Regions from separate parts of the Saccharothrix sp. BKS2 genome, predicted to be linked through region 2. Evidence: riboswitches for the same ligand, from Rfam matches in the RefSeq annotation. Region 2 holds a riboswitch; each other region holds the start of a gene.

Region 1 (6,637 bases), on a different contig from region 2:
GAGGGCAACCCCGTCGAGTGGGTCCGCTCGGTCTACCGGGGCGACCGCTACAAGTTCGTCGCCACCCTGAACCGCCCCGCCGGCTGACCACCCCTCCGACCTGTCCCCACCTCCACCCCCTGCCCGCCCCAATTCTCCCCCCTGCCCACCTGCACCCCTCCGATGACCGCCGCGAGTCGAACGCTCACGCCCATCGTGTCGAACGTTCAGGACCCCCGAGTTCCACGTTCGCGCGCCGCGCGGGGGTCCCGAGTGTGGAACTCGGGGGTCGCGGGTGTTCGACACGGTCGACGTGGGCGTTCGACTCGCGCGGGGGTCAGGTGAGGAGGGGGAGGAGGGTGGTGGGGTCGACGTTGCCGCCGGAGACGACGGCGGCGGTGCGCGGGGTGGGGGAGGCCAGGTAGGCCGCGAGGGTCACCGCGCCGCTGGGCTCGACGACGAGGCGGGAGCGGAAGGCCAGCAGGCGGACCGCGGCGGCGATGGCGTCCTCGGGGACGGTGACCACGTCGTCCACGTGGGCCAGGACGTGGGCGAAGGTCAGCGGCGAGGGCTCGGCCCGCAGGCCGTCGGCGGCGGTGCGGACCCGGTCGGCGGCCGGCCAGCGGACCAGCTCCCCGGCGCGGAACGACGCCGCGGTGTCGCCGGCGAGCTCGGGTTCCACGCCGACCACGCGGGTGGCCGGGCTGAGGGCCTTCACGGCCGCGGCGACGCCCGAGATCAGGCCGCCGCCGCTGACCGGGACCAGGACGGTGGCCACCTCCGGCAGGTCGGCGACCAGCTCCAGGCCGATGGTGCCCTGCCCGGCGATCACGTCGGGGTGGTCGAACGGCGGCACGAGGGTCGCGCCCAGCGAGGCCGCCAGCTCGTGCGCCCGGGTCTCGCGCTCGACCACCGGCACCTCCACCACGCGGGCGCCGTGCGACCGGGTCGCCTCCACCTTGACCCGCGGCGCGGTGTCGGGCACCACGATCGTCGCGGGCACCCCGAACAGCTTCGCCGCGTACGCCACGGCCTGAGCGTGGTTGCCGCTGGAGTAGGCCACGACCCCGCGCGCCCGCACGTCCTCCGGCAGCCGCGCCAGCGCGTGGTAGGCGCCGCGGAGCTTGAACGCGCCCACGGGCTGGAGGCTCTCCGGTTTGAGCCACAGCCCGTCGTCGAACCGCAGCAGCGGGGTGCGGACCACGGCGGGGGCGATGAGGGCGGCCGCGGCGCGGATGTCGGCGAGCGTCACGAGTTCCATGCCACGATCCTCACCCCGACGCCGGTCCGGGCCTCAGCCGGGCGTTACGGGAACTCCTCCGGTCTCACCCGCTTGGAGCAATAGCTTTCACGCGTACGGGCATGCGATCACCGAATCCTTTACTTCTGGCAAATCCGCCCGAATCGGTGATCGAATAACTACCTTGAGTGAGAGTTAACTGTCAAACGCTACACAGCGCAGTTGCATTGGCGTGGTCTGTGACACACTTCCCCCTCGGATGGCCTGAACCGTAATAGGTAACAGGGTCATAACGTCGCTCGAACGGGCGAGTACTGGTCGGTAGCGACCGGGAAGGAGGGGTCGTGCGGCACAGCTGGACCCCGCGCGTCACGTTCGAGGGCCTGGTTCCGGACCCCGGCGACACGGCCGGGAGGACAAGCGGAACGGGCGAAGTGACCGGGAAGAGAAGTGGAGGGGTGGGGCGACCCCTGCCGCCGCCCCACCACCCGTCCCCCTAGAGCCCCCGAGAGCGGTCCCTGCAACCAGGCTCTCGGGTTCCCTGCACCCGAAGATGAGGGAGACGCCTAATGAACCGCACGAGTGCGGTCCGCCTTGCCACGGCCACCCTGCTTGCCGTCGGCTCGGCTACGGCCCTAAGCGTACCGGCCATCGCGGCGCCGGTTGTGCCCTATGCGGAAAGCCCTTCCGATACGGAGAGCTACCCCGCCGAGTTGCTCCAGGCAGCGCAGCGTGACCTCGGCCTGTCGGCCGAGCAGGTGACCGCCCGTTTGGCGAGTGACACCCGTGCGAGTGAGGCGGAGTCGGCCGCGAAGTCCGCGGCGGGCAGCGCCTACGCGGGCTCGTGGATCAACCCGGCGGGCAAGCTGGTCGTCGCGGTGACCGACGCGGCCAAGGTGGACGCGGCCCGCGCCGCGGGCGCCGACGTCAAGCGCGTGGCCTTCTCGCACCAGCAGTTGACCGGCGCCAAGGCGTCGCTCGACGGTCTGGCCTCCGCGCCGAAGTCCATCACCGGCTGGCGGGTCGACGAGCAGACCAACTCGGTCGTCGTCGAGATCAACCGCACCCAGCGCGACGCGGCGGCCGAGGCGTTCCTGGCCACGGCCAAGTCCGTCAGCCCGTCGGTGCGGGTGGTCGAGGTCTCCGAGTCCCCGACGACCCTGTACGACACCCGCGGCGGCGACGCCTACTACATCGGCGGCGGCCGGTGCTCGGTGGGCTTCGCGGTCACCGGCGGGTTCGTGACGGCGGGCCACTGCGGCCGGTCGGGCAACGCGACGACCGGCTTCAACCGCGTCGCGCAGGGCACGTTCGCGGGTTCGTCGTTCCCGGGCAACGACTACGCCTGGGTGCGCACGAACTCCAACTGGACCTCGCGTCCGTGGGTGAACCGCTACAACGGCTCCAACGTCACCGTCACCGGCTCGACCGTGGCCGCGGTCGGCGCGGCGATCTGCCGCTCCGGCTCGACCACCGGCTGGCGCTGCGGCACCGTCCAGGCCCGCAACTCGACGGTGAACTACCCGCAGGGCACGGTGTCCGGCCTGACCCGCACCAACGCCTGCGCGGAGCCCGGTGACTCGGGCGGCTCGTGGGTGGCGGGCTCCGGCTACAGCCAGGCCCAGGGCGTGACCTCCGGTGGTTCGGGCAACTGCTCCTCCGGTGGCACGACCTACTTCCAGCCGGTCGCCGAGATCCTCAGCGCCTACGGCCTGAGCCTCACCCGAGGCTGACGGCCACTCCCGGCGGAGCTCCACGACCGCCGGGCACCGCTCGGACGAACACCCCCGGTCGCCGCTCTCCCGCGGCCGGGGGTGTTCGGCGTCGCAGGGGTGGCGGCGGGAGGTCGGGGGCGTTCGGCGTCGGCGGGGCGGCACCGGGGGTCGGCGTTCCCGAGGGCCGGCGTTCCCGAGGGCCGGCGCCGGGGGTCGGCGTTCCCGAGGCGCGGCACCGGCGCCGGGGTCAGGAGAACTGCACCGACCGCTTGGACAGCCCGTACCAGAAGCCCTCGACCGCCGTGGTGGCCTCCGACGCGCCGCTCGCGCCCAGCGACACGAACAGCGGCGCGAGGTGCTCGGTGCGCGGGTGCGCGAGGAGGGCGGCGGGCGCCTTGCGCCGGAAGTCCAGCAGCGCGTCCACGTCGCCGGCCGCCAGCGCCCGCCCGGCCCAGTCGTCGAACTCGGCCGACCACGACGGCGGCCGGTAGTCCGGCCCGACCGACATGTCCACGCAGCTCAGGTTGTGCGTCAGGAACCCGCTGCCGACGATCAGCACGCCCTGCTCGCGCAGCGGCGCCAGCCGCCCGCCCACCTCGAACAGCTCGCGGGGGTCCAGGCTCGGCAGGGACACCTGGAGCACCGGCACGTCCGCCTCCGGGAACATCTCCCTCAGCGGCACGTACGCGCCGTGGTCCAGGCCCCGCGCCTCGTCGTGCGCGACGGGTCGGTCGAGCAGCCCGGTCACCGCCCGCGCCAGCTCCGGCGCGCCGGGCGCGGGGTAGGTCACCTCGTAGTACCGCCGGGGGAAGCCCCGGAAGTCGTAGGTCAGCGGCACGGTGGTGGTCGCGCCCAGGGTGAGCGGGTCGTTCTCCCAGTGCGCGGAGACCACGAGCACGGACGTCGGGCGCGGCAGCGCCGCGGACCACGAGGCGAGTTCGCCGGTCCACCGTTCGTCGTCGGCCAGCGGGGGAGCGCCGTGGCCCAGGTACAGCACGGGCATCACGGGGACGACTGTACGCCTTCTAGTTGAAACTTCAACCAAGAGGCGGCGGCCCGGGGGTCCTCGGCCTCGGTGATCGCCCGCACGACCACCACCCGCGTCGCGCCCGCGGCCAGCACCGCGGGCAGCCGCTCCCGGTCGATCCCGCCGATGGCGAACCACGGCCGGTCGCCGGCGCCCGCGGTCGCGCGCACCAGGTCCAGACCCGGCGCGGGCCGCCCCGGTTTGGTCGGCGTCGGCCAGCACGGCCCGGTGCAGAAGTAGTCCACGCCCGGCTCGACCGCCGCCGCCCGCGCCTGCGCCACGTCGTGCGTCGACCGGCCGATCACCACGTCCTCGCCGACGACCCGGCGGGCCAGGGGCACCGGCAGGTCGTCCTGGCCCAGGTGCAGGACGTCGGCGTCCACGGCCAGCGCCACGTCGGCCCGGTCGTTGACCGCCAGCAGCGCGCCGTGCCGCGCGCACGCCTCGGCCAGCACCTCCAGCGCCGCGATCTCCCGCCGCGCCTCCAGGCCCTTGTCGCGCAGTTGGACGACGTCGACCCCGCCCGCGAGCGCGGCGTCGGCGAAGTCCGCGAGGTCGGGGCGGTCCGGCGTGCAGAGGTAGAGCCGCGCGTCGGCGAGCCGCCGCCTGATCCGCGTCGCGTCGAGTCCTGGCACGGCCGCACCGTAACGGCCGCGGCGCCCGGTGCGCTACGGTGGAGGTGGTCCGCACGGGAGCCCGGGACACACCGGGCTGAGAGGGAGCGTGGCGCGCTCCGACCGTCGAACCTGATCCGGGTCATGCCGGCGCAGGGAGCGCGAAGTGCCTTTGACAACGCGGGTGACCGTCCTGGGTGGCGGGGTGATCGGGCTGTCCGCCGCGTGGTGCGCGGCGCGCGACGGGTTCCGGGTCGAGGTCGTCGACCACGGGTCGCCGCACGGTGGTTCGCGGGTGGCGGGCGGGATGCTCGCGCCGGTCACCGAGGCGTGGCCGGGCGACGAGGAGGTGCTGGACCTCGGCGTGGAGTCGCTGGGGCTGTGGCCGGCCTTCGCCCGCGACCTGGGCGTGGAGCTGACGCCGCTGGGCACGCTGGCGGTGGCGGTGGACCGCGCGGACGCCGAGGTGCTGGACCGGTTGTGCGACCACCTGGCGACGAGGGGCCGATCGGTGCTGCGGCTGACCGGCCGCGAGCTGCGGGCGCTGGAACCGGGGCTGGGTCCGGTCCGGAGTGGACTGTCCGTGCCGGGGGACGTGGCCGTGGACAACCGGGCCCTGCTGCGCGCGCTGCGCGGGGCGTGCGAGCGCGAAGGCGTGGTCTTCCCCCCGACACCGGGCGAGGCGGACGTGACGGTCATCGCGGCCGGCGCCTGGAGCCGCGACCTGCACCCGGCGCTGCGCGCGGTGATCCGCCCGGTCAAGGGGGAGATCCTGCGGCTGGCGGCCCGGCCGGGGGCGCTGCCGCCGCCCCGGCACACCGTCCGCGCGCACGTCTCCGGCCGCCCCGTCTACCTGGTGCCGCGCCCCGACGGGTTCGTGCTCGGCGCCACCCAGTACGAGGCGGGCTTCGACGGGGACGTGACCGTCGGCGGGGTGCGCGACCTGCTGCGCGACGCCGAGGTGGTGTGGCCGGGCATCGCCGAGTACGCGCTGGTCGAGGTGGCCGCCGGGTTCCGCGCGGGCAGCCCCGACAACGCGCCCGTGATCCGCTGGCTGGAACCCGGCGTGCTGGCCGCCACCGGGCACCACCGCAACGGCCTGCTGCTCGCGCCGGTGACGGCGCGGCGCGTGGTCGCCCTGCTCCGCGAGGGAGGAACCGGATCGTGAAGGCGAAGGTCAACGGGGTGGAGCGCGAGCTGCCCGACGGGGCGACCGTCGACGCCGTGCCCGCCCTGCTCGACGCCCCGGCGAGCGGGGTGGCGGTCGCGGTGGACGGCGAGGTCGTGCCGCGCGCGGCGTGGGGGACGACCGCGGTGCCCGAGGGCGCCGTGGTGGAGGTGCTGACCGCGGTGCAGGGAGGCTGAACGTGGACGACCCCTTGGTGATCTCGGGACGGGAGTTCGGCTCGCGCCTGGTGATGGGCACCGGCGGCGCGGCGAACCTGGCGGTGCTGGAACGCGCCCTGGTGGCCTCCGGCACGGAGCTGACCACGGTGGCCATGCGGCGCCTGGACCCCTCCGGCGGCGGCGGGGTGCTGGAGCTGCTGTCGCGGCTGGGCGTCGAGGCGCTGCCCAACACCGCGGGCTGCCGCACCGCGGCCGAGGCGGTGCTGACCGCGCGGCTGGCGCGGGAGGCGCTGGGCACCGACTGGGTGAAGCTGGAGGTCGTCGCGGACGACCAGACGCTGCTGCCCGACCCGGTGGAGCTGCTGGACGCGGCCGAGCGGCTGGTGGACGACGGTTTCACGGTGCTGCCCTACACCAACGACGACCCGGTGCTGGCGCGGCGGCTGGAGCAGGTGGGCTGCGCCGCGGTGATGCCGCTGGGCTCGCCGATCGGCACGGGCCTGGGCATCCGCAACCCGCACAACGTCGAGCTGATCGTGGCCCGCGCGTCGGTGCCGGTGATCCTGGACGCGGGCGTGGGCACGGCGTCGGACGCGGCGCTGGCCATGGAGCTGGGCTGCGCGGCGGTGCTGCTGGCGACCGCGGTGACCAGGGCGCAGGACCCGGAGCGGATGGCGGCGGCGATGCGGGCGGGCGTGGAGGCGGGCCGGCTGGC
Region 2 (6,637 bases):
GTCGTTGAACTGGCGGACGCCGGCGAAGCCCGCCGCGAACGCCACGTCGGAGAACGACAGGTCGGTGGTCTCGATCAGCAGGCGGGCGGAGTGCGCGCGGTGCGCCCGCGCCAGGGCCAGCGGACCGGCGCCCAGCTCGGCGGTCAGCACGCGGGTCAGGTGGCGCTCGGAGTAGCCGAGGCGCTTCGCCAGGCCGGGCACGCCCTCGCGCTCCACCACGCCGTCCGAGATCAGCCGCACCGCCCGCGCGGCCAGGTCGGCGCGCAGGTTCCACTCCGGCGAGCCCGGCACGGCGTCCGGCAGGCAGCGCCGGCACGCCCGGTAGCCGGCCGCCTGCGCGGCGGCGGCCGTGCGGTGGAACTCGGCGTTGCGGCGCTTCGGCGTCACCGCCGGGCAGGACGGGCGGCAGTAGATGCGGGTGGTGCGCACCGCGAGGATGAAGCACCCGTCGAACCGGGCGTCGCGGGCGGCCACCGCCCGGTAGGCGAGTTCGTCGTCCAGGAGCACGGCGACCACTCTGCCAGGGCGTTCGGGTGAGGTCTCGCGGAAATCGGACACGGGGGTGGGGCGCGTAGACTCCCCTCCCGTGAGTTTGACCCTCGGCATCGTCGGCCTGCCCAACGTCGGCAAGTCCACCCTGTTCAACGCCCTCACGCGCAACGACGTGCTGGCGGCGAACTACCCGTTCGCGACCATCGAGCCGAACGTCGGCGTGGTGGCGCTGCCGGACGAGCGGCTCGGCCGGCTGGCCGCGATCTTCTCCTCGGAGCGCGAGGTGCCGGCGACGGTGTCGTTCGTCGACATCGCGGGCATCGTCAAGGGCGCGTCGGAGGGCGCGGGCCTGGGCAACAAGTTCCTGGCCAACATCCGCGAGGCCAACGCGATCTGCCAGGTCATCCGGGTGTTCGCCGACGACGACGTGGTGCACGTCGACGGCCGCGTCGACCCCGCCTCCGACATCGGGACGATCAACACCGAGCTGATCCTCGCGGACCTCCAGACCCTGGAGAAGGCCATCCCGCGGCTGGAGAAGGAAGCGCGCACGGTCAAGGACCGGCGGCCGGCGCTGGAGGCCGCGAAGCAGGCGCGCGAGGTGCTGGACTCGGGTCGCACGCTGTTCTCCGCGCGGTCCGAGGTGGACGGTCCGCTGCTGCGCGAGCTGAGCCTGCTCACCACCAAGCCGTTCCTGTACGTGTTCAACGCCGACGAGGGCGTGCTCACCGACGAGGCGAAGCTCAAGGAGCTGCGCGAGCTGGTGGCCCCGGCGGACGCGGTGTTCCTCGACGCCAAGGTCGAGGCGGAGCTGCTGGAGCTGGACGACGAGTCCGCCCGGGAGCTGCTGGAGTCCATCGGCCAGCACGAGCCGGGCCTGCACGCGCTGGCGCGGGCCGGGTTCCACACGCTGGGGTTGCAGACCTACCTGACCGCGGGGCCCAAGGAGTCGCGGGCGTGGACGATCCCCAAGGGGGCCACCGCGCCGCAGGCGGCGGGCGTGATCCACACGGACTTCGAGCGCGGGTTCATCAAGGCCGAGGTGGTGTCCTTCGCCGACCTGGTGGGGGCGGGCTCGATGGCCGCGGCGCGGTCGGCGGGCAAGGTCCGCATGGAGGGCAAGGACTACGTCATGGCGGACGGCGACGTGGTGGAGTTCCGGTTCAACGTGTGACCCGCTCCGGGGAGGGGTCTCAGACCAACCGCGAACCGGCTTGACCGTGCGGTCGTAGAATCCCCGGCGCCCGGCAGGCGGCCCACGAGCACGTCAGGGCCGCTGGGCCCGGAACCTCTCCCTGGCGTCCCACCCACCTGCCCGCAAGCGTTTGCGGCACCCCTGCCGAACCCGGCCGACCCCCGCACGCCAAGCCCTCCGGCACCCGAACCCACCCCGGAGACGACCTCGGGGCGGCGCACCTGGTGCGCCGCCCCGAGGTACTGTCTGCGTGCTGTCAGCGCACCTGGTTGCGGCTGTGGCGGGCCATGGCGAAGACGCCACCCGCGGTCGCCAGCATGGCCAGGGCCGAGACGGTGAACACGACGATGTCGGCGGTCATGCGATATCCCCTTGCGTTGATCTCCCACTCGTCTTGACGTCCGAGTACCCGGTTTCGTGGCCCGGTAGTCGTGCAATTCACACGAACGTGGAGGTAGGCGTGGTACTGCGGTCCCTGGAGGGGCGTGTCCTCGCCGTCGCGCCGTGGCTGTTCGGCCTGTCGCTGCTCGGACACCTGGCGATGGTCGCCTTCCAGACGAAGATGACCATGGTGGACCTGATGGTCTACCGGAACGCCTCCCCGGAGCTGTTCACCGGTCAACTCTACGACTGGCGGCTGGAGGAGTTCTCCGACCAGTTCGCCCTCCCCTTCACCTACCCGCCGTTCTCCGCGCTGGTCTTCGTGCCGCTCTCGTGGGTGCCGTGGGGCGTGGCGCGCTGGTTCTGGCAGCTGGTCAGCCTCGCCTGCCTGTGGTTCCTCACCCGGAAGTCCCTGGAGCTGGTCGGCAGCCGCGACCCGCGCCGGGCCCTGCTGTGGACCGCCCTGTTCATCTGGGTCGAACCCGTCCGCACCACGCTGAACTACGGCCAGATCAACCTGGTGCTGGCCGCCCTGCTGCTGGGCACGCTGGTCTCCGCGCGGTCCCGGGCGCAGGGCGCCGGGGTCGGCGTCGCGGCCGGCCTGAAGCTCACCCCCGCGATCTCCGGCCTCTACTTCCTCGTCACCCGCCAGTACCGGGCGGCGGTGTGGTCGGTCGTCGCGTTCGCCGCGACCGTCGGGATCGGCTGGGCGGTGTCGCCGTCGCTGTCCCGGCAGTACTGGTTCCACCTGCTCGGCGACGCGGAGCGCGTCGGGCCCGTCGGCTCCGCGATCAACCAGTCGCTGCGCGGCGCGCTGAGCCGGACCCTGGGCCACGACGTGCAGACCGGGCCGGTGTTCCTGGCCGGCGCGGTGGTGGCCGCCGTCCTCGCCGGGTTCGCCCTGCACGCCGCGGTCGGGGCGCGGGACGCGCTGGCGATGATCGTCGCCGTGCAGTTCCTGGGCCTGCTGGTGTCCCCGATCTCGTGGAGCCACCACTGGGTGTGGGCCGTGCCGGCCGTCCTCTGGCTGGTCTACGGCACGACCCACCGGCTCGCGAAGGTGACCGCGGTGGCGTGGCTCGCGGCGATCGGCAGCTACCTGATCTCGGTGCTGCTCATGGCCCAGGAGTCGATCTGGATCATCCCCCGCCCCTGGCACCTGGCCGCGCTGGGCTGGGTCTACCCGGCGGTGGGCCTGCTCACCCTGGTCACCGTCGCGGTGGCGCTGCGGTCACGCGAGCGCGTCGAGGACCGCGTCGATCTCCTGCGCCAGTGACGCGTCCAGCGCGGTGATCCCGCCGCTGACGTGCGTCGAGCAGCGGAAGGTCAGGGTGCGCCACCGGATGTCGATGTCGGGGTGGTGGTCGTCGCGCTCCGCGATCTCCGCGACCCGGTTCACCGCCTCCACCGCCACGGCGAAGCTCGGCAGCTCCGCGGTGCGCACCAGCGCGGCCCCCCGGGCGCGCCACTCGGGCAGGGACACCAGCGCGGCGTCCACCTGGTCGTCGGTCAGCAACTCGGCTTTGGGCATCCCCCGATCCTGCCGGTTAAACTGCCCGCCTACCACGGGAGTCCGGTGATGCGCCGGGCTGAGAGGAAGGCGCGCCGGCCTTCGACCGTCCACACCTGATCCGGGTCATGCCGGTGTAGGGAGAGATCATGCTCCGACGCGTGCTGTCCACCGCGACCGCGTTCGCGCTGCTCACCGGTTGCTCGGTGGCGGCGTCGAACGAGCCGGCGCCGGGGGAGCGGGTGGTCACGCTGGTGACCCACGACTCGTTCGCGGTGTCCCCGGAGGTCCTGGACGCGTTCAAGGCCGAGAGCGGGATCACGATCAAGCCCCTCGCCGGCGGCGACGCGGGCGAGGTCACCAACAAGCTGGTCCTGACCAAGGACAACCCCATCGGCGACGTCGCCTTCGGCGTGGACTCCACGTTCGCCTCCCGGGCGCTCAAGGAGGGCGTGTTCGCCGAGTACGCGAGCCCCGAGGCGCGGCACGGGGCCCAGCGCTACGCCCTCGAACCGGCGAACCGGCTGCACGCCGTGGACGTCGGGGACGTGTGCCTCAACGTCGACGTGGCCGCGCTCGAGGAAGTGGGCGTGCCGACCGCGCTCGCCGACCTGGCCGACCCGAAGTACCGGGACATGCTGGTGGTGGAGGACCCCGCCACCTCGTCGCCGGGCCTGGCGTTCCTGCTGGGCACCATCGCCACCTTCGGGGAGCCGAACTGGCGGAACTACTGGGGGCAGCTCGCCGGCAACGGCGTGAAGGTCGTCAGCGGCTGGGAGGAGGCGTACACCCAGGACTTCTCCGGCTCCAGCGGCAAGGGGCCGCGGCCGATCGTGGTGTCCTACGCGTCCTCGCCGTCCGCGGAGATCGGCGACGACGGCACGCCGCGCACCAAGGCCCTGCTGGACACCTGCTACCGCCAGGTCGAGTACGCGGGCGTGCTCGACGGCGCGAAGAACCCCGAGGACGCCGAGCGGGTCGTGGACTTCCTGCTGTCCGAGCGGTTCCAGGCCGACGTGCCCGGCCAGATGTACGTGTACCCGTCGCGGGAGGGCGTGGCGCTGCCCGAGTCGTGGGCGAAGGCCGCGCCGCTGCCGACCTCGTCCCGGTCGCTGCCCGCCGCCGACGTCGACGCGAACCGCGAGCGCTGGGTGTCCGAGTGGCGCGCGCTGGTGCAGGGCTGACCGGCCCGTCGACCGGTCCCGGCTCGCCGGCCGGTTCGGGCCCGACCGCTCCCGGCCCGACTGTCCCCGGTCCGACCGCTCCCGGCCCGGTTCGCCGGTTCCGACCGCGCCCGGGGGTCGGGTGGGTGCTCGCGGCCCTGCTGCCGCTGGCGTTCCTGGGCGTGTTCTTCGCCTGGCCGGTGGCCGCGATCGTCGGGCTGGGGCTGGGCGGGGGCGGGGTGCTGCCGGTCCTGTCCGACGCCCGGACCTGGGAGCTGGTCGGCTTCACCGTGGGCCAGGCCGCCGCCGCGACGGTGCTGGCCCTGGTCGCCGGGATGCCGGTGGCGTTCGTGCTGGCCCGCTGCCGGGTGCGTGGTGCGGGGGTGGTGCGGGCGGCGGTGATGGTGCCGTTCGTGCTGCCGACCGTGGTGGTGGGCCTGGCGTTCCGGGCGCTGTGGCCCGACGGCGGGGTGCTGCCGATCGTGCTGGCCAACGCGTTCTTCAACGTGGCCGTGGTCGCCCGCACCGTCGGTGGCCTGTGGGCGCGGGTCGACCGGCGGGCGGAGGACGCGGCCCGCGCCCTGGGCGCGTCGCGCCCGCGCGCGTTCGCCTCGGCCGCGCTGCCCGCGCTGGCGCCCGCGATCGGGTCGGCCGCGTCGGTGGTGTTCCTGTTCTGCGCCACCAGCTTCGGCGTGGTGCTGGTGCTCGGCGGCGCCCGCCACCGCACCCTGGAGACCGAGATCTACCTGCGCACGGTGGAGCTGTTCGACCTGCCGGGCGCGGCGGCGCTGTCGCTGCTCCAGTTCGCCGCGGTGATCGCGGTGCTGGTGCTGGGCGGGGCCGCGCGGCGCCGGCGGGAGCGGGGCCTGCCGCTGCGGGTGGAGCCGCCGCGCCGGCCGACGGGCGGCGAGCGCTGGGTGGTGGCCGCCGCCTGGCTGGTGGTCGCCGCCCTGCTCACGCCGGTGGTCGGGCTGGTGGTGCGGTCGCTGGCCACCCGGGACGGCTGGAGCCTGGCCGGGTACGCGGCGCTGGCCGGCACGGGCGAGCGCGGCACGCTCGCGGTGACCGGCCTGGACGCGGCGCTGAACTCGCTGCGCGCGGCCACCGACGCGACGCTGATCGCGCTGCTGGTGGGCGTGGTGTCCGCGGTGGTGCTGGTGGGGCTGCGCCGGCGCGGCTCGTGGTTCGCCGAGGCCCTGGACACGGCGCTGATGCTGCCGCTGGGCGTGTCCGCGGTGACGGTCGGCTTCGGCTACCTGGTCACCATGGACGCGCTGCCGGGCGACTTCCGCACCTCGCCGCTGCTGGTGCCGCTGGCCCAGGCGCTGGTGGTGACGCCGCTGGTGGTGCGGGTCGTGCTGCCGGTGCTGCGGGCCGTGGACGAGCGGCTGCGGCAGGCGGCGGCGACGCTGGGCGCGGGCCCGTGGCGGGTGTGGCGCGAGGTGGACCTGCCGCTGGCGTCGCGGTCGCTGGTGGCGGCGGCCGGGTTCGGGTTCGTGGTGGCGCTGGGCGAGTTCGGCGCGACGAGCTTCCTGGCCCGGCCGGAGGCGCCGACGCTGCCGGTGGTGATCGCCCGGCTGATGTCGCGGCCGGGCGAGCTGAACAGCCAGATGGCGTACGCGGCGTGCGCGCTGCTGATGGTGGTGACCACGGTGGCCGTGCTCGCGATCGAGCGGTTGCGCGTGCCGAGCGGCGGGGAGTTCTAGTGGCGTTGCGCGTCGAGGGCCTGGCCGTGCGGTACGGCGCGGTGACCGCGGTGTCGGGGGTGGACCTGGCGGTGGCCGACGGCGAGGTGGTGGCGCTGCTGGGGCCGTCGGGCTGCGGCAAGTCGACGCTGCTGCGGGCGGTGGCGGGGCTGGAGCCGCCGGGCGCGGGCCGCGTCGCGTGGGACGGCGT
Region 3 (6,637 bases), on a different contig from region 2:
GCCGCCCGGACGGCGGTCCGGCCGTCGCTGGACCCGGCGCAGCTCGCCGCCCTGGCCGCCTACGCCGAGTCGCGCGGGGGCTGAGCCGGCTCACGGGAACGCCCCAACGGATGACACGTGCCACCGGACCGGGCGACACGCCGGGGGCGGGCGAGACCATCGGTGCGGTGCGGAGGAAAGGTGCGAACGGGTGAACGGTGACGTGGTGGGTGCGGCGGGGGCGTTCGTCGCCGGTCCGGACTGGGTTCGGCACGCCGTCTGGTGGCACGTCTACCCGCTCGGGTTCACCGGGGCCGAGCCCCGGCTCGCCGCCGACGCCCCGGTCACGCACCGCCTGGGTCACCTGACCGCGTGGCTGGACCACCTGCTGGAGCTGGGCGCGTCCGGGTTGGCGCTGGGCCCGGTCTTCGCGTCCGAGACCCACGGCTACGACACCACCGACCACTACCGCATCGACCCCCGGCTGGGGGACGACGGGGATTTCGACGCGCTGCTCGCCGCCGCTTCGGCCCGCGGTGTCCGCGTCCTGCTCGACGGCGTGTTCAACCACGTCGGTCGGGGGCACGCGGCGTTCCGGGCGGTGCTGGAGCAGGGGCCTTCGGCGCCCACCGCGTCGTGGTTCCGGCTGCGCCCGGACGCCGCGTGGACGGACGCCGCGTGGACGCCGGGGACCGAGCCCGACTACGACGATTTCGAGGGTCACCGGCACCTCGTGGCGCTCGACCACTCCTGCCCGGCGGTGGTCGACCACGTCGCCGACGTGATGATCCACTGGCTCGACCGGGGCGTGGCGGGGTGGCGGTTGGACGCCGCCTACGCGGTGCCGAAGGAGTTCTGGGCGCAGGTGACCGAACGTGTGCGCGCCCGTCATCCCCACGCCTACCTGATGGGTGAGGTCATCCACGGCGACTACACCGCGTTCGTCACCGAGGGCGGCCTCGACTCGGTCACGCAGTACGAGCTGTGGAAAGCGGTGTGGAGTTCGCTCAACGACCGCAACTTCCACGAACTGGCGCACGCCCTGCGCCGGCACGACGGGTTCCTGGAGCACTTCGTGCCGTACACGTTCCTGGGCAACCACGACGTCACGCGCATCGCCAGCCGCCTGACCGACCCCGCGCACCTGGCGCACGCGCTCGTCGTGCTGGCCACCACCGGAGGCACCCCGGCCGTCTACGCGGGCGACGAGCACGGTTTCCGCGGCGTCAAGGAGGACCGGGCGGGCGGCGACGACGAGGTCAGGCCGCCGTTCCCGGCCTCGCCGGCCGAACTGTCGCCGGTGGGGCTGCCGGTGTTCCACCTGCACCAGGAGCTGCTGGGGCTGCGGCGCAGGCACGCGTGGCTGCACCGGGCGCGGACCGAGGTGCTGGACGTGTCGAACGAGTTCCTGGCCTACGCCTCGGCGGAGGAGGGGGAACGCGTGGTGGTCGCGATGTCCACCGCCGGCGGCCCGGTCGAGGTGCGGGTGCCGGGGGCCGGTGACGTGCTGGCCGGCCGGGCCCGGCTCGACGCGCCGGGCACACCGGGTGCACGAGTACGCCTGGAACCCGGCGGCTGGGTCGTCCTGGCGGGCTGACCGACTCGATCAGCCCGGCCCAGGACGGTCACCCGGGAGGGGGGACCCGAACGCTGAACTCGGGGGTCCTGGACGTACGACTCGCCCGGCTTGGACGTACGACTCGCGGGGTCTGGACGTACGACTCGCGCGAGCCCGAGTGGTGAACCCGGGGGGTCCGGGTGTTCGACTCGCGCGGTCAGGAGACCTTGCCGGAGGAGCCCCGGTAGTCGTTGGTGAGGATGATGATGATGCCGGGGTGGGCTGCTTCGATGCCGTCGAAGCGGGGCTTGACCTCGGCGTTCAGGACCTGGGCGAGTTGGCGGGCGGAGGCTTCCTCGTCGGTGTCGGGGCGGTAGTAGACCGTGGTGGTCGGGATGAGGCCCTGGGACTGCGAGTAGTTGGCGGTCTCGGCGACCTCCCAGCCGGCCCGGCGCACGTCGTCCGAGGCGCGGGCGGCCAGGCCGCTGATGGTGCCGTTGTTGTAGACGCGCACCGGCGGCTTGGCGACGACCGGGGGCGGCGGGGTGTCGGTGGCCTGGCCCTGGGGTTGGCCCTGGCCGGCGGGGGTGCCCGTGGTGGCGGGCGCGCCGGTGGGGTCGGCCCCGGTGGTGGGCGCGGGGGTGGCCGATCCCGTGGCCGACCCGGTGGGGGTTCCGGCGGACGACTCGGTGGGCGATCCGCCGGTGGGGTCGCCGGAGGAGGGGGCCTGCGGGTCGGAGGTCGCGCTCGACGGCGGCGGCTGGGCCGCGGTGGACTCGTCGTCGGAGCCGCCGAAGAGGCTGATCACGCCGATGACCAGGGCGATGGCCGCCAGGCCGAGCAGCGCGTAGCCCGCGGCGCGGGCGGGTTGGGCGCTGCCCGCGGGCTGTTCCGGGTTCGTCATCGGCGCTCGACACCCGACCGGCTCGCCACGCGGGCGCGTTGCCTGCCGGATCGCGACCGGCGCAGTCTCTTGATCAACATCGGGTCCGCGGCCAACGCCTCTTCCTTCTCGATCAATGCGTTGAGCAGTTGGTAGTACCTGGTGGCCGACATGTCGAACAGCTCTTTGATGGCCTGTTCCTTGGCGCCCGCGTACTTCCACCACTGGCGTTCGAAGGCCAGGATCTCCCGCTCCCGGTCGTTCAAACCGTCGTCCGGCTCCTCCGCCGGCACCAGTGCCTCTGCGGCGTCCACTCTGGCTCCTCAGCCGTGTCCCGTGCGTGGACGCCATTACATCACGTGATCATGATCGGGGTCGGTTCATCGGTCGGCGCGTCCGGACAACACCGGCACGACACCGGCACGACGCCGACGCGACGCCGGCACGACACCGACGAGGCGGGGAGACGAGGGAGACGGAAGGGACGGGGGAGGCGCGCCGATAAGCTGCCGGTCATGGCAGTTCACCCGATCCGGATCGCCGGAGATCCCGTGCTCCACAACCCGACCCGCCCGGTCCAGGTGTTCGACGACGCGCTGCGCACCCTGGTCGAGGACATGTACGAGACCATGGCGGCGGCGAACGGTGTCGGGCTCGCGGCCAACCAGGTCGGGGTCGACCTGCGGTTGTTCGTCTACGACTGCCCGGACGACGACGGCAACCAGTTCCGGGGCGTGGTGGTGAACCCGGTGCTGGAGACCTCCGAGGTGCCGCTGGGGATGCCGGACCCGGACCACGACTTCGAGGGCTGCCTGTCCGCGCCGGGCGAGTCGTACCCGACGGGGCGGGCGTCGTGGGCGAAGGTCACCGGCGTCGACACCGACGGCAAGCCGATCGAGGTGGAGGGCACCGGGTACTTCGCGCGCTGCCTCCAGCACGAGACCGACCACCTGGACGGGCTCATCTACCTCGACCGCCTGGTGGGTCGGCACAAGCGGGCGTCCAAGCGGATGCTCAAGGCCAACGGGTGGGGCGTGCCCGGCCTGTCCTGGGACCCCGCCACCTCGGACGACCCGTTCGCGGACGACGACGAGGACTGACGACCGACATCGGAAGCCGAGGGGGAGCCGGGGCGGCCTAGACCGGGTCCGCGGCCGGTTCGTCCGGCACGGGTTGCGCCGCCGCCGGGGTGCGCGGCGCGGTGTCGTCGGGTTCGGGCCTCGGCTGGTGGTCGGGGCGCGTCGGGCGCTCGGGGCGCCGCCACGGCAGCTCGGGGAACGAGGCCAGCTCGACGTGGCTGGCGCAGCCCGCCAGCTCGGCGTAGTCGCCGGCGATGACCGCGGCCCGGACGCGCCGCAGCTGCCCGACCGTGGGCAGGTCCCCGGCCAGCAGGAACGGCAGGAGCAGCCGCCAGGCGCGGACGACCGCGGCCCGGCGCCGGTGCGGTGCGCGCAGGGCGGCCCTGGCCACGCGCAGCAGGTGCTCGCCGGCGGTCATGGCGCCGGGGTACCCGGTGTGGTCCCAGGACCAGCGCAGGCCGTCGGCCACGGCGCAGCGCCAGCAGTCGACCGGGCCGGCGCCGAGCTCCTCGCCGCACTGGGAGCAGGCGACCAGGGTCATCGCCCAGTCGGTGCAGGTCCACGGGTGCCGCCCGACCTCGTCGGCGAGGACGAGCTCGGCCAGTTCCCGCTCGCCCGCGCCGCCCTCGGTGAGCTGTTCGGCGGCCAGCAGCTCCTGCCAGTCGAGCAGCCAGTACTGGTCCACCAGCTCCGCGCAGAACCGGCACCCGGGGTAGCCGCGACCCGCCAGGTCGCCGCACGACGGGCACGGCGAGACGGCGGCGGGGCGCGCCACGCGCCGCGCACCGGGCGGGAACGGCTGGTGATCAGCCACGCGGAGAAAGGTACGCGCAAACGGTGGTCGTTGGCATCCGCACCTTGGCACCGGCACGGGGCCGTGGCTATGGTCGGTCGGACAACTCAACACGCGGGAGCTCGCGCCACAGCGGGCTGAGAGGGCGGCCGAACACCTGGCGCCGCCGACCGCCGGAACCTGACCGGGTAATGCCGGCGTAGGGAGGAAATGCCGTGACGGCACTCGACGACCGTTCGGTCGAACCCAGCGTCACCACCGGACCCGTCTCCGGGTCGGGCAAGGTGCACCGGGACGCGGGTGAGGGCATCAGGGTCCCCTTCCGCAGGGTGGGGCTGACCAACGGTGAGCACGTGGACCTCTACGACACCTCCGGGCCTTACACCGACGAGTCCGTGCGCATCGACGTCCACAGTGGACTGCCGAGGCTGCGCGCGGGGTGGGTGGCGGGCCGGGAGCCGGTGAACGGGGCGGTGACCCAGCTGGGGTACGCGAAGGCGGGGGTCGTCACGCCGGAGATGCGGTTCGTGGCGACGCGCGAGAGCATGAGCCCCGAGTTCGTCCGGGACGAGGTGGCGAGCGGGCGGGCGGTCATCCCGGCCAACCGCAACCACCCCGAGTCCGAGCCGATGATCATCGGCAAGAAGTTCCTGGTCAAGATCAACGCCAACATCGGCAACTCCGCGGTGACCTCCTCGATCGAGGAGGAGGTGGAGAAGATGGTGTGGGCGACGCGCTGGGGCGCGGACACGATCATGGACCTGTCCACCGGCAGGCGGATCCACGAGACGCGCGAGTGGATCCTGCGCAACTCGCCGGTGCCGGTCGGCACCGTGCCGATCTACCAGGCGCTGGAGAAGGTCGACGGCGACCCGGCGAAGCTGTCGTGGGAGGTCTACCGGGACACCGTCGTCGAGCAGGCCGAGCAGGGCGTGGACTACATGACCGTGCACGCGGGCGTGCTGCTGCGGTACGTGCCGCTGACCGCGAGGCGGGTGACCGGCATCGTCTCGCGCGGCGGGTCGATCATGGCCGCCTGGTGCCTGGCGCACCACCGGGAGAGCTTCCTCTACACGCACTTCGAGGAGCTGTGCGACATCCTGCGCGCCTACGACGTGACGTTCTCGCTGGGTGACGGCCTGCGGCCGGGGTCGATCGCGGACGCCAACGACGAGGCCCAGTTCGCCGAGCTGCGCACGCTGGGCGAGCTGACGCACGTGGCGCGGGCCCGCGACGTGCAGGTGATGATCGAGGGCCCCGGCCACGTGCCGATGCACAAGATCGCGGAGAACGTGCGGCTGGAGGAGGAGTGGTGCGGCGAGGCGCCGTTCTACACCCTCGGGCCGCTGGCCACCGACATCGCGCCCGCCTACGACCACATCACCTCGGCGATCGGGGCGGCGCAGATCGGCTGGCTGGGCACGGCCATGCTGTGCTACGTGACCCCGAAGGAGCACCTGGGCCTGCCGAACCGGGACGACGTGAAGACCGGCGTGATCACCTACAAGATCGCCGCCCACAGTGCCGACCTGGCCAAGGGCCACCCCGGCGCGCAGGACTGGGACGACGCGCTGTCGAAGGCCCGGTTCGAGTTCCGGTGGGAGGACCAGTTCAACCTGTCGCTGGACCCGGACACGGCGCGCTCGTTCCACGACGAGACGCTGCCCGCCGCGCCCGCGAAGACGGCGCACTTCTGCTCGATGTGCGGGCCGAAGTTCTGCTCCATGAAGATCACCCAGGACGTCCGCCGGTACGCCGAGGAGCGCGGTCTGTCCACTGTGGAGGCGATCGAGGCGGGCCTGGACGAGAAGTCGCACGAGTTCGCCGACCAGGGCGGCAAGGTGTACCTGCCGGTGGTGGACTGATGGGGGCGCGCTGATGGCGGACACGCCGATGGCGGACACGCCGCCGAGGGTCCTGACCATCGCCGGGTCCGACTCCGGCGGTGGCGCGGGCCTCCAGGCCGACCTGCGGGCGCTGTTCGCGTGCGGCGTGCACGGCCTGACCGCGGTCACCGCGGTGACCGTGCAGAACTCGCTGGGCGTCACCGGGTACGTGGAGATCCCACCGGACGTGGTGGCCGCGCAGATCGAGGCCGTCGCCACCGACATCGGGGTGAACGCGGCCAAGACCGGGATGCTGGCGTCGGCGGCGATCATCGAGGCCGTGGCGGAGGTGCTGGACCGGGTCGACGTGGGCCCGTTCGTGGTGGACCCGGTGGCGGCGTCGATGCACGGCCACCAGCTGCTCGCCGACGACGCGCTCGACGCGCTGCGGACCCTGCTGTTCCCGCGGGCCACGCTGGTCACGCCGAACCTCGACGAGGTGCGGCTGATCACCGGCCT

Evidence for each region. A riboswitch is a leader RNA that binds a small molecule or an ion and turns the genes downstream of it on or off. The one in region 2 is predicted to bind thiamine pyrophosphate.
Region 1: it holds a riboswitch for thiamine pyrophosphate, as region 2 does, so the genes downstream of both, thiO (glycine oxidase ThiO) here and Q5530_RS26270 (thiamine ABC transporter substrate-binding protein) in region 2, are expected to answer to the same signal.
Region 3: it holds a riboswitch for thiamine pyrophosphate, as region 2 does, so the genes downstream of both, thiC (phosphomethylpyrimidine synthase ThiC) here and Q5530_RS26270 (thiamine ABC transporter substrate-binding protein) in region 2, are expected to answer to the same signal.

The regions. Positions count from the first base shown of each region.
Region 1 is NZ_JAUQOL010000025.1:78,778-85,414, forward strand. It holds gene Q5530_RS35915 (GntR family transcriptional regulator) at 1-87, shown strand, start outside; gene Q5530_RS35920 (threonine/serine dehydratase) at 317-1,240, opposite strand; gene Q5530_RS35925 (S1 family peptidase) at 1,933-2,952, shown strand; gene Q5530_RS35930 (dioxygenase) at 3,182-3,937, opposite strand; gene thiE (thiamine phosphate synthase) at 3,937-4,596, opposite strand; TPP riboswitch at 4,640-4,751, shown strand; gene thiO (glycine oxidase ThiO) at 4,742-5,743, shown strand; gene thiS (sulfur carrier protein ThiS) at 5,740-5,940, shown strand; gene Q5530_RS35950 (thiazole synthase) at 5,943-6,637, shown strand, end outside.
Region 2 is NZ_JAUQOL010000012.1:320,279-326,915, forward strand. It holds gene Q5530_RS26250 (DNA-3-methyladenine glycosylase 2 family protein) at 1-507, opposite strand, end outside; gene ychF (redox-regulated ATPase YchF) at 587-1,666, shown strand; gene Q5530_RS26260 (mannosyltransferase) at 2,148-3,344, shown strand; gene Q5530_RS26265 (4a-hydroxytetrahydrobiopterin dehydratase) at 3,300-3,599, opposite strand; TPP riboswitch at 3,624-3,738, shown strand; gene Q5530_RS26270 (thiamine ABC transporter substrate-binding protein) at 3,728-4,762, shown strand; gene Q5530_RS26275 (ABC transporter permease) at 4,888-6,447, shown strand; gene Q5530_RS26280 (ABC transporter ATP-binding protein) at 6,447-6,637, shown strand, end outside.
Region 3 is NZ_JAUQOL010000025.1:86,571-93,207, reverse strand. It holds gene Q5530_RS35995 (AAA family ATPase) at 1-84, shown strand, start outside; gene Q5530_RS35990 (alpha-amylase family protein) at 191-1,576, shown strand; gene Q5530_RS35985 (LytR C-terminal domain-containing protein) at 1,755-2,441, opposite strand; gene Q5530_RS35980 (DUF3263 domain-containing protein) at 2,438-2,734, opposite strand; gene Q5530_RS35975 (peptide deformylase) at 2,936-3,520, shown strand; gene Q5530_RS35970 (hypothetical protein) at 3,558-4,313, opposite strand; TPP riboswitch at 4,397-4,511, shown strand; gene thiC (phosphomethylpyrimidine synthase ThiC) at 4,508-6,157, shown strand; gene thiD (bifunctional hydroxymethylpyrimidine kinase/phosphomethylpyrimidine kinase) at 6,186-6,637, shown strand, end outside.